DNA from 3 places in the Diaphorobacter sp. LR2014-1 genome. Region 1 is predicted to be linked to each of the others. Evidence: predicted binding sites of a transcription regulator. Region 1 holds the regulator's gene; each other region holds the start of a gene.
The links. The regulator sigma-54, encoded in region 1, starts transcription at its own class of promoters, with help from an activator protein. The targets are predictions, from matches to a motif close to TGGCANGNAANCTGCTTT.

Region 1 (3,273 bases):
TGCGGGCCGCACGGTCGATGAAGACGATGCCGGTCTTGCCGCGCGCGATCTCGCGCCCCTGGCTCTTCTCGGTCAACCGGAAGACGAGGTCGAAGCCGTAGCGGTTGAAGTCCTGCGGCGTCATCTCCACGCGCAGCGTCTCGCCGTGGAACGCCTCGGACTTGTACTGCGCCACGATGTCGCCCACCACGGTGGACAGGCCCGCCACGTCGGCCTCGGGGTAGCCCAGCGACTTGAAGAAACGCACGCGCGCCTCGGACACGAGGCTGAGCAACTGCGCGTTGTCCAGGTGCCCGCCCTGGTTGACATGGCTGATGTAGATCTGCAGCTCGGTACTGAAGCCGAAGTGCGGGGGAAGGTCGAAGACGACGCGTGCCATGGTTCAAAGTGCCTTGCGGATGTTGGCCGGGGCGATCTTGAGCGCCTCACGGTATTTGGCCACGGTGCGGCGCGCACATTCAATGCCCTGCTCCTTGAGCATCTCGGCGATCTGGCTGTCCGACAGCGGCTTGTGCGGGTTCTCGGCCGCGATGAACTGCTTGATGAGCGCGCGCACGGCCGTGCTGGAGGCGTTGCCGCCGGTTTCGGTGCCCAGCCCCGAGCCGAAGAAATACTTGAGTTCGTAGGTGCCTTGCGGCGTGGCCATGTACTTGGCGGTGGTCACGCGGCTGATGGTGGACTCGTGCAGGCCCAGTTCATCGGCAATGTCGCGCAGCACCAGCGGGCGCATGGCCAGTTCGCCATGCACGAAGAAGTTCTTCTGCCGCTCCACGATGGCGCGCGACACGCGCAGGATGGTGTCAAAACGCTGCTGGATGTTCTTGATGAACCAACGCGCCTCCTGCAGCCGTGCCTGCAGCGCCTGGTGGCCTTCGCCACGGCCGCCGCGCAACGCACCGGCGTAGATGTCGTGCACGCGCAGGCGCGGCATCACGTCCGGGTTGAGCTGCACGCTGAAGTTCTGCTGTCCGCCGCGGCCGGTTTTCTTGACGATCACGTCGGGCACGATGATGTTGCGGTCCACGTCGGCAAAGCGCCTGCCCGGGCGTGGCTCCAGCCGCGCGATCAAGGCCATCGCGGCGCGCGTGCGCTCTTCGCTGGTGCCGCAGGCCTGCGCCAGGCGGCGCACGTCGCGCTTGGCCAGCAGGTCCAGCGGCTGGCCGCAAATGGCCAGCGCGGCCTGGATCACGTCGGGGTCGCCCTCTTCGTCCTGGTCCATCGCACGCAACTGCAGCGTGAGGCATTCGGCCAGTCCGCGCGCGCCCACGCCCGCGGGCTCCAGGCTTTGCAGCAGGCGCAGCGCGACTGTGAAGCGGTGCACCAATTCATCGAGTTGCTCGGGGTCTTCGGTGCCCGCCAGGCTGGCGGCCAGGTCCTGCAGCGACTCGTCCAGGTAGCCGTCGTCGTTCAGCGATTCGATGAGGAAGCGCAGCGCGGCCATGTCCAGCTCGGACAGGCGCAGCGCCAGCGCCTGGCGGTGCAGGAAGGCCGTGAGCGACTCCTGGCTGCGGGCCAGCTCGGTGGCGTCCACCTCGTCGTCGCTCCCCGCGCCGGCACCGTTGCGTGCCGGGGCGTCGCCGCCCCACTCGCTGTCGTCGGGCGCCAGGTCTACCGAGCCGTCGCCTTCCCAGTCCGCGGGTTCGGCCGTGGATTCGGCTGTGGAGGTTTCTGCATCATTTTGGCTTGTAGCGCTTTCCTGCCCTGCGCTGACAGCTCCTGAATAAATAGCATCTTCGACTTCTCGGTCTTGCTCGCTCACCGGTGCATCGGCCTGGGCCAGGCCGAACTCCTCGCGCGGGGCCTCTTCCAGCGTGCGCTCCAGGAAGGGGTTCTCGTCGAGCATTTGCTCGACCTCCTGGGCCAGCTCCAGCGTGGACAGCTGCAGCAGGCGGATCGACTGCTGCAACTGCGGTGTGAGCGCCAGGTGCTGCGAGACGCGCAGCGACAGGCCGGGCTTCATGGCCTGCAACCCACTGTCTGGTCCTGCATCGCGCCGTGGTCGCCCATCACTCTCACATGCGGAAGTGCTCGCCCAGGTACACCCGGCGCACTTCCGCGTTGTCGACGATGTCCGACGGCGTACCCTGAGCCAGCACCTGGCCGTCGCTGATGATGAAGGCGTGGTCGCAGATGCCCAGCGTCTCACGCACGTTGTGGTCGGTGATCAGCACGCCAATGCCGCGCGCCTTGAGAAAGCCAATGATGCGCTGGATCTCGATCACGGCGATCGGGTCGATGCCGGCGAAGGGCTCATCCAGCAGGATGAAGCGCGGCTGCGTGGCCAGCGCGCGCGCGATCTCCACGCGCCGGCGCTCGCCGCCCGACAGCGCCAGTGCAGGCGACTTGCGCAGGTGGTCCACGCGCAGTTCCTGCAGCAGCGCGGTCAGGCGCCGCTCCACCTCGGCGCGCGGCAGGGAGCGGCCGGCCTCGTCGGTCTGCAGCTCCAGCACCGCGCGCACGTTGTCTTCGACATTGAGCTTGCGAAAGATCGAGGCTTCCTGCGGCAGGTACGACAGGCCCAGCCGCGAGCGCCGGTGGATGGGCATGTCCGTCACGTCCTGCCCGTCGATGCTGATGCGGCCGCCGTCGCTGCGCACCAGGCCGACGATCATGTAGAACGACGTGGTCTTGCCGGCGCCGTTGGGGCCCAATAGGCCCACCACCTCGCCCTTTTGCACGACCACGGACACGTCCTTGACCACCTTGCGGCTGCCGTAGGACTTCTCCAGGTGCAGTGCCTCCAGGCGGCTGACGCCTTCGCTCATGCGCGCATCGTCCAAGGCCGCGCTCACTTCGCGCCGTCCAGGCTGGGGCTGGTACGCAGCGCGGGCGGCTCGGTGCGCACAGGCGGCGTGGCGCTGGTGCCCGAGGCAGGCTCCTTGGGCGCGAGCACCGCCCGCACCCGGCCGCCCGGCGTGCCGGCAGTGGCGCCAGCGGGCGCGGTCTTCTGCCCATCCACGGTGAACACGTCCGTGAGGTTGTTGTAGACGATGAGGGCGCCGGCCAGCTCGTCGGTCAGTGTGGCCTCGCGGTAGCGGCGCAGCTCGGCGCGGCGGATGAGCTTCACCACGTCGGCGCGGCCGTCGTATTCGATGACCTCGCCCTCGCCCTCGACGAACTCGTCGGGTGCGCCCGGCGCGGTGTCACGTTTTTGCCGGAAAAAAGCGCGCTTGCCCGGCTCGGCCGTCACCACACCGTACTGGAAGCCGTCGGGGTCCTGGCGCACCTCCAGCTGCGCGCCGCGCAGCACGATGGTGCCCTTGGTCATGACGA
Region 2 (3,273 bases), on a different contig from region 1:
CTACCTGTTCTGGACAACTGCCGTGGCCTGGACGCAGACGGCGCTGGAAAGCTCCACCTGGCTGGGCCTGCTGTGGGGGTGGCTGCACAACTTTGGCGTGGATAACCTGCCCGTGGCGCTAGCGCCGCTGCTGGTGCTCATGGGCGCCACGCCACTGATCGTCATTGTCTGCGTGCTCGCGGTGGCCGTATTGATGGCCCCTGCCATCGTGACTCTGGTGGCGCAGCGGCGTTTTGCGCAACTGCAGCGCAAGCGGGGCGGTTCATTCCTCGCCAGCGTGCTGTGGTCTCTGGGGTCGACCATCGCGGCGCTCATTGCGCTGGTGCTGTCCATGCCGCTGTGGCTGGTCCCGCCGCTGGTGTTGATCCTGCCTCCGCTTATCTGGGGATGGCTCACCTACCGGGTCATGGCCTTTGACGCACTGGCCGAACACGCGAGCAAGCCGGAGCGGCAGGAGATTTTCAAGCGCCATCAGCTCAGCCTGCTGAGCATTGGCGTGCTGAGCGGATTTCTAGGGGCCGCGCCCGGCATTGTCTGGGCGTCGGGCGTGGTGTTCGCAGCGGCGTTCCTCGTCCTGGTGCCGATCGCCATCTGGATCTACACGCTGGTGTTCGCCTTCTCATCGCTGTGGTTCACGCATTTCTGTCTGGCCGCGCTGCAACAGCTGCGCGAGCAGCGAGGCGAACGGCCGCCGGGCGATACGCCTGCAACCGCCGCGCCCGCAACGCCAGCGCCTTCTTTGCCATCCTCGTCTCACCTGCAGGACAACCCATGACACCGGCTTTCGGCCTCATCATCGTTGGCGATGAAATCCTCTCGGGCAAGCGGGCGGACAAGCACCTCGCCAAGGTCATCGAACTGCTTGCGGCACGCGGGCTTGCGCTGTCCTATGCGGACTACGTAGGCGACGACCGTCCGCGCATCACGGCGGCGCTGCAGCGGGCCTTTGCCTCGTCGGACATCGTGTTCAGCTGCGGCGGCATTGGTGCCACTCCCGACGACCACACGCGCCAGTGCGCGGCGGCCGCGCTGCAGCGCCCGTTGGTCCTGCACCCCGAGGCCAAGCGCCTGATCACCGAGCGCATGCAGGATGTGGCACGGGAGCAGGGCGAGGCGTTCGACCCCGACCGCGCCGACAATCTGCATCGGCTGAACATGGGCGTTTTTCCTGAGGGCGCGCGCATCATTCCCAACCCTTACAACAAGATCCCCGGCTTCTCGTGTGACGGCCCTGGGGGCGGCATGGTGCATTTCGTGCCGGGGTTCCCGGTCATGGCTTGGCCTATGGTGGACTGGGCACTCCAGCATTACTGTGCCCCGTGGTTCAACCAGCAGCCGCAGATGGAGCGCTCCGTCGTGCTTTATGGCGCGATGGAGGCCGCGCTGACCCCGCTCATGGAGCGGGTCGAGGCCGGACATCCGGGGATCAAGGTGTTCAGCCTGCCGAGCGTGGACCATCCGGTGCACGGGCGCCATGTGGAATTGGGCGTCAAGGGGGCCGCTGCCCTGGTGCCGGCCGCGTGGCAGGCGCTGCAGGAAGGTTTGCACCAAACAGGTGCGTCCATAGGCCCTGAAATGGTGCGCAAATGGTAAGAAGGCGGGCCACTTAAAATCCTGCACGCGATTGGTGCGCCGCCGCGGGGCTCTGCGCCCGGCTTGCCCCGTACGGGTGTCCCCATTCGCTGGCACGCAAACTGCTTTTCTGTGCGCATCATTGTTGATGAGCACTTCTATCCCTGGAGAACCCTGATGGCCAAGACCGTTGCAGACGTGATGAAGATGGTGAAGGAAAACGAAGTCAAGTTCGTGGACTTCCGCTTCACGGATACCCGCGGCAAGGAACAGCACGTCACCGTGCCGATCTCGCACTTCGACGAAGACAAGTTCGCCTCGGGCCATGCGTTCGACGGCTCGTCGGTCGCCGGCTGGAAGGGTATCGAGGCGTCGGACATGCTGCTCATGCCCGATCCGAACACCGCCAACATCGACCCGTTCTTCGAAGAAACCACCATGATCATGGCGTGTGACGTGGTGGAGCCGGCCGACGGCAAGGCCTACGACCGCGACCCGCGCTCCATCGCCAAGCGCGCCGAGGCGTACCTGAAGGCCTCCGGCATGGGCGACACGGCCTATTTCGGCCCGGAGCCCGAGTTCTTCATCTTCGACGGCGTGCGCTGGAGCACCGATCCCAACCACACCTTCTACGAGATCGAAGAGTACGAAGCCCCCTGGAATACCGGCGCCAAGCTCGAAGGCGGCAACCGTGGCCACCGTCCCACCACCAAGGGCGGCTATTTCCCCGTGCCCCCGGTCGACAGCACGCAGGACATGCGCGCAGAGATGTCCCTGATCCTTGAATCCCTGGGCATTCCGGTCGAGGTGTTCCACCACGAAGTGGCCGGTGCCGGCCAGAACGAGATCGGCACCCGGTTCAGCACGCTGGTGGAGCGTGCCGACTGGACCATGCTGCAGAAGTACGTGATCCACAACGTGGCCAACGCCTACGGCAAGACCGCCACCTTCATGCCCAAGCCCTACCACGGCGACAACGGGTCGGGCATGCACGTGCACCAGTCGGTCTGGAAGGACGGCAAGAACCTGTTCGCCGGCGACGGCTATGCGGGTCTGTCGGACTTCGCGCTGTACTACATCGGCGGCATCATCAAGCACGCCCGCGCACTGAACGCCATCACGAACCCTGGCACCAACAGCTACAAGCGTCTGGTGCCGCACTTCGAGGCGCCGGTGAAGCTGGCCTACTCGGCCAAGAACCGCTCGGCCTCCATCCGCATACCGTTCGTGGCCAACCCGAAGGGCCGCCGTGTGGAAGCGCGCTTCCCCGATCCGCTGATGAACCCCTACCTGGGCTTTGCGGCCCTGCTGATGGCGGGTCTGGACGGCGTGGAAAACAAGATCCACCCGGGCGAAGCCGCTACCAAGGACCTGTACCACCTGCCGCCCGAGGAAGACAAGCTGGTGCCCACCGTGTGCCACAGCCTGGACCAGGCGCTGGAAGCGCTGGACAAGGACCGCGCGTTCCTGACCAAGGGCGGCGTGTTCACCGACTCCATGCTCGACGCCTACATCGAGCTGAAGATGCAGGAAGTCACGCGCTTCCGCATGGCCGTGCATCCCGTCGAGTACGACATGTACTACTCGCTGTGATGGCAGGGGCTCAGGCCCCGGCTGTTGTCAACAGGGCGGCTCCGGCCGCCTTTTTCTATGGGCGGGCTGCGTGCCGGGTGGACGGAGCACGGCAGCCCGTCGCACCAA
Region 3 (3,273 bases), on a different contig from region 1:
TGGGCCGTGTGGGCGGTGCTGCCCTGGTGGGGCGCGGCGCTGCTGGGGCTGCGCCACGCGGCAGGCCGCAGCCCGCGCGGGCTGGCCTGGCTGGCGGCGCTGACGCTGGTGGCCTACAGCGGCCTGCTGGAGCCGCGCCTGTTGACCGTGCGTGAGCACCGGGTGCAGGTGCCGGGGCTGGCGCAGTCCCCGGCGCAGCCGCTGCGGCTGGCGCTGGTGGCCGACGTGCATGCCGGGCTGTTCGTGCGCGACTGGCAGGTGCAGCGGCTGGTGGACCGGCTCAATGCGCTGGATGTGGATGCGGTGGTGGTGGCGGGCGACTGGACCTACGACCCGCCGCGCGACCTGCACGCCGCGCTGCAGCCGTTTGCCCGGCTGCGCCACCCGGTATGGGGCGTGCTGGGCAACCACGACACTGCAGCGCCCGGCCCGCCGCTGGCGCAGGCCCTGCGCCAGGCCTTGCAGAACCACGGCGTGCAGCTGCTGGACGGGCGGCGCCTGCGGTGGCGCGGCTGGGATGTGGTGGGCCTGAGCGACCGCTGGGGCGGCGATCCGCGCAGCGAGGCAGCCCGCCTGCTGCCGCCGGATTCACCCACGGCGCCCCGGCTGGTGCTGGCGCACCAGCCCGACACGGCGACGCTGCTGCCGGCGGGCAGCGCCAGCCTGGTCCTCAGCGGCCACACGCACGGTGGCCAGATCACGCTGCCCTGGCTCACGCGCCACTGGGTGCTGCCGGGCATGAGCGAGCAGGGCTGGTTTGAAGGCCTGCATGCCACGCCCGCAGGGCCGTTGTTTGTGACCACGGGCGTGGGCACCATCGGCCTGCCGGCGCGGCTGGCCGTGGTGCCGCGCATCGACGTGCTAGTGCTGCACTGAGCAGCTTTCCGTGCGCAGACCCTTGCGCCGCGCCAGCCCCAGCCCGGCCAGGCCCAGGCCCAGCAGCGCAAGCGACGCGGGTTCGGGAACGCCATTGCCGGGCGTGCCAGGGATGTAGGTGTCGGCCGTGATGCGCACGTTGTAGCCGTTCACCGAGCCGTGGTCCTCCAGCAGGATCTGCAGGAAGTGCGAGCCAGCCGTCAGGTCGCCAAGGGATAGGCTGTATTCGCCCGGCGTGACGGAACCCGGGCCGCGCGCACCAAACAGGTACACCCCGTCCAGCCACAGAAAAATGCCGTTATCCACGCCAAAGCTGGCGGTGACCCCGGTGGCGCCCAGGGTGTCAAACCGGTAGATCGCGGCGACCTCGGTGCCGACCGCCCACGAGTTCGGGATGGGAATGGGCGCGCTGCTCCAGTTGGAGTTCAGGCTCAAAGGATTCGTGAGCCAGTTACCCAGCACCCCGCTGGCGGCCGACAGATTGGGCGCGGTGGGGTAGGTGGCGGCGCAGTCATTGGAGGTGGGGAAGGGTTCCGCGCAGGTGTCGGTGCCTGTGTTGGACAGGTTCAGCAGCGTGCCGATGCTGTTGTTGTAGTAGCCCGGGTCGCTGGTCTGAACCAGCGTGACGGCGGCAGATGCGCCCAGCGGCAGCAGCATGGCAGAAAGCAAAAGTGAGCGTAGTGTTTTCATTTTTCACTCCTCGGGTGAACCGGCATGGGGTTGGGGTGTGCCGCGGCGGCGCTCTTTGAACAGCAGGTGACGCAAAGGCCGCGCCCCCACGCCAAAGCAAGAAGCGTGCGGGCGCGCCCTGGTGCTGCCAAGTGCTTGATTTGTTTGCATTTTTGGCAAGCCAGAGCGACGCGCAGGCAGGCCTATGTAAAGAAACCCGACCTGCGCGACGCGCACTGGCGGCGGCCTGCCCCGGCCGCACCGGCCCCCGCGCCATGCTGCGCCGATAATCCGCCCCCATGCACATCCGCTTTACCAAGATGCAGGGCGCGGGCAACGACTTTGTGGTGCTCGACGAGACCCAGGGGCTGCTGGGCCTGACGCCTGCGCAGTACCGCTTTCTGGCCGACCGCCACTTTGGCGTGGGCGCCGACCAGATCCTCACCGTGCGCCCCTCGCCCGGCGCGGGTATCGACTTCGAATACGTGATCCACAACGCCGACGGCGGCCAGGTGGAGCAGTGCGGCAACGGCGCGCGCTGTTTCGCGCGCTATGTGCGCGACAAGGGCCTCACCGCGCAGGACACGATCCGCGTGCAGACCATGGCCGGCGTGATCGCCCCGCACCTGACCGCCGACGGCCGTGTGACGGTGGACATGGGCCGCCCCGAGCTGGAGCCGGCGCGCGTGCCGTTCGACACCACGGGCCTCGCGCCCGTGTCGCAAGGTTCAGGCCAAAAATGGCCCCTGGCGCTTGATGGACAGGCGTCAGCAGCTACGCTATTAGTAGCAGTGGTGTCCATGGGCAACCCGCACGCCGTCCAGTTGGTCGACGATGTGGACACTGCCCCCGTGGCGCAGACCGGCCCCTTGATCGAAAGCCACCCGCGCTTTCCCCAGCGCGTGAACGCGGGCTACCTGCAGATCGTGAACCGTGGTGAAGTGCGCCTGCGCGTGTACGAGCGCGGCGCGGGCGAGACGCTGGCCTGCGGCACGGGCGCCTGCGCCGCCGTGGTGGCCGGCATCCGCCTGGGGCTGCTGGATGCGCGCGTGCAGGTGCACACGCGGGGCGGCCTGCTCACCATCGACTGGGCCGGCGGCTTGCAAGACCCCGTGTTCATGACCGGCCCCGCTACCACCGTCTTCGAAGGCGAGATCGACATTCCGGACGCTTTATGACCTCTTCCTCTCCCGTATCCCCCATCACCGAAGACGACATTGCGCACTTCCTGGCGAACACGCCGGGCTTCTTCGAGCGCCATGCCGAGTTGCTGGCCAGTGTCACCATCGCCAGCCCCCACGGCCAGCGCGCCGTGAGCCTGCACGAGCGCCAGGCCGAGATGCTGCGCGAGAAGATCAAGGGCCTGGAACACCGCGTGATGGAGATGGTGCGCCACGGCACCGAGAACGCCGCCATCACCCAGAAGATCCACCAGTGGACGCGCGAGGTGGCCGCCGTGCGCGATGCGGCCCGCCTGCCGCGCGCCGTGGAGAACGGCCTGCGCACGCTGTTCGACGTGCCACAGGTCGCGCTGCGGGTGTGGAACGTCGCGCCCGAGCACGCGGGCCTCGTCGCCACCCAGCCGGTGAGCGAGGACCTGCGCCTGTTCGCCTCGTCGCTGACCATGCCGTTCTGCGGGCCCAACCTGGGTTTCGAGGCCACGGCCTGGCTGCCCGAGGCGGGCGAGGTGCAGTCGCTGGCGCTGCTGCCGCTGCGCGAAGGCGCGAT

Region 2: glnA (type I glutamate--ammonia ligase) is a predicted target of sigma-54. The motif match lies at 1,684-1,701, and genes of this name have one in related genera.
Region 3: BV908_RS22595 (PEP-CTERM sorting domain-containing protein) is a predicted target of sigma-54. The motif match lies at 1,660-1,677, and genes of this name have one in related genera.

What each region holds. Positions count from the first base shown of each region.
Region 1 is NZ_MTBE01000024.1:23,005-26,277, forward strand. It holds gene BV908_RS15335 (thioesterase family protein) at 1-379, opposite strand, end outside; gene BV908_RS15340 (RNA polymerase factor sigma-54) at 383-1,960, opposite strand; gene lptB (LPS export ABC transporter ATP-binding protein) at 2,013-2,765, opposite strand; gene lptA (lipopolysaccharide transport periplasmic protein LptA) at 2,789-3,273, opposite strand, start outside.
Region 2 is NZ_MTBE01000029.1:9,344-12,616, forward strand. It holds gene BV908_RS16815 (EI24 domain-containing protein) at 1-775, shown strand, start outside; gene BV908_RS16820 (molybdopterin-binding protein) at 772-1,593, shown strand; gene glnA (type I glutamate--ammonia ligase) at 1,750-3,165, shown strand.
Region 3 is NZ_MTBE01000002.1:295,145-298,417, reverse strand. It holds gene BV908_RS03275 (metallophosphoesterase) at 1-876, shown strand, start outside; gene BV908_RS22595 (PEP-CTERM sorting domain-containing protein) at 862-1,566, opposite strand; gene dapF (diaminopimelate epimerase) at 1,845-2,723, shown strand; gene BV908_RS03260 (DUF484 family protein) at 2,720-3,273, shown strand, end outside.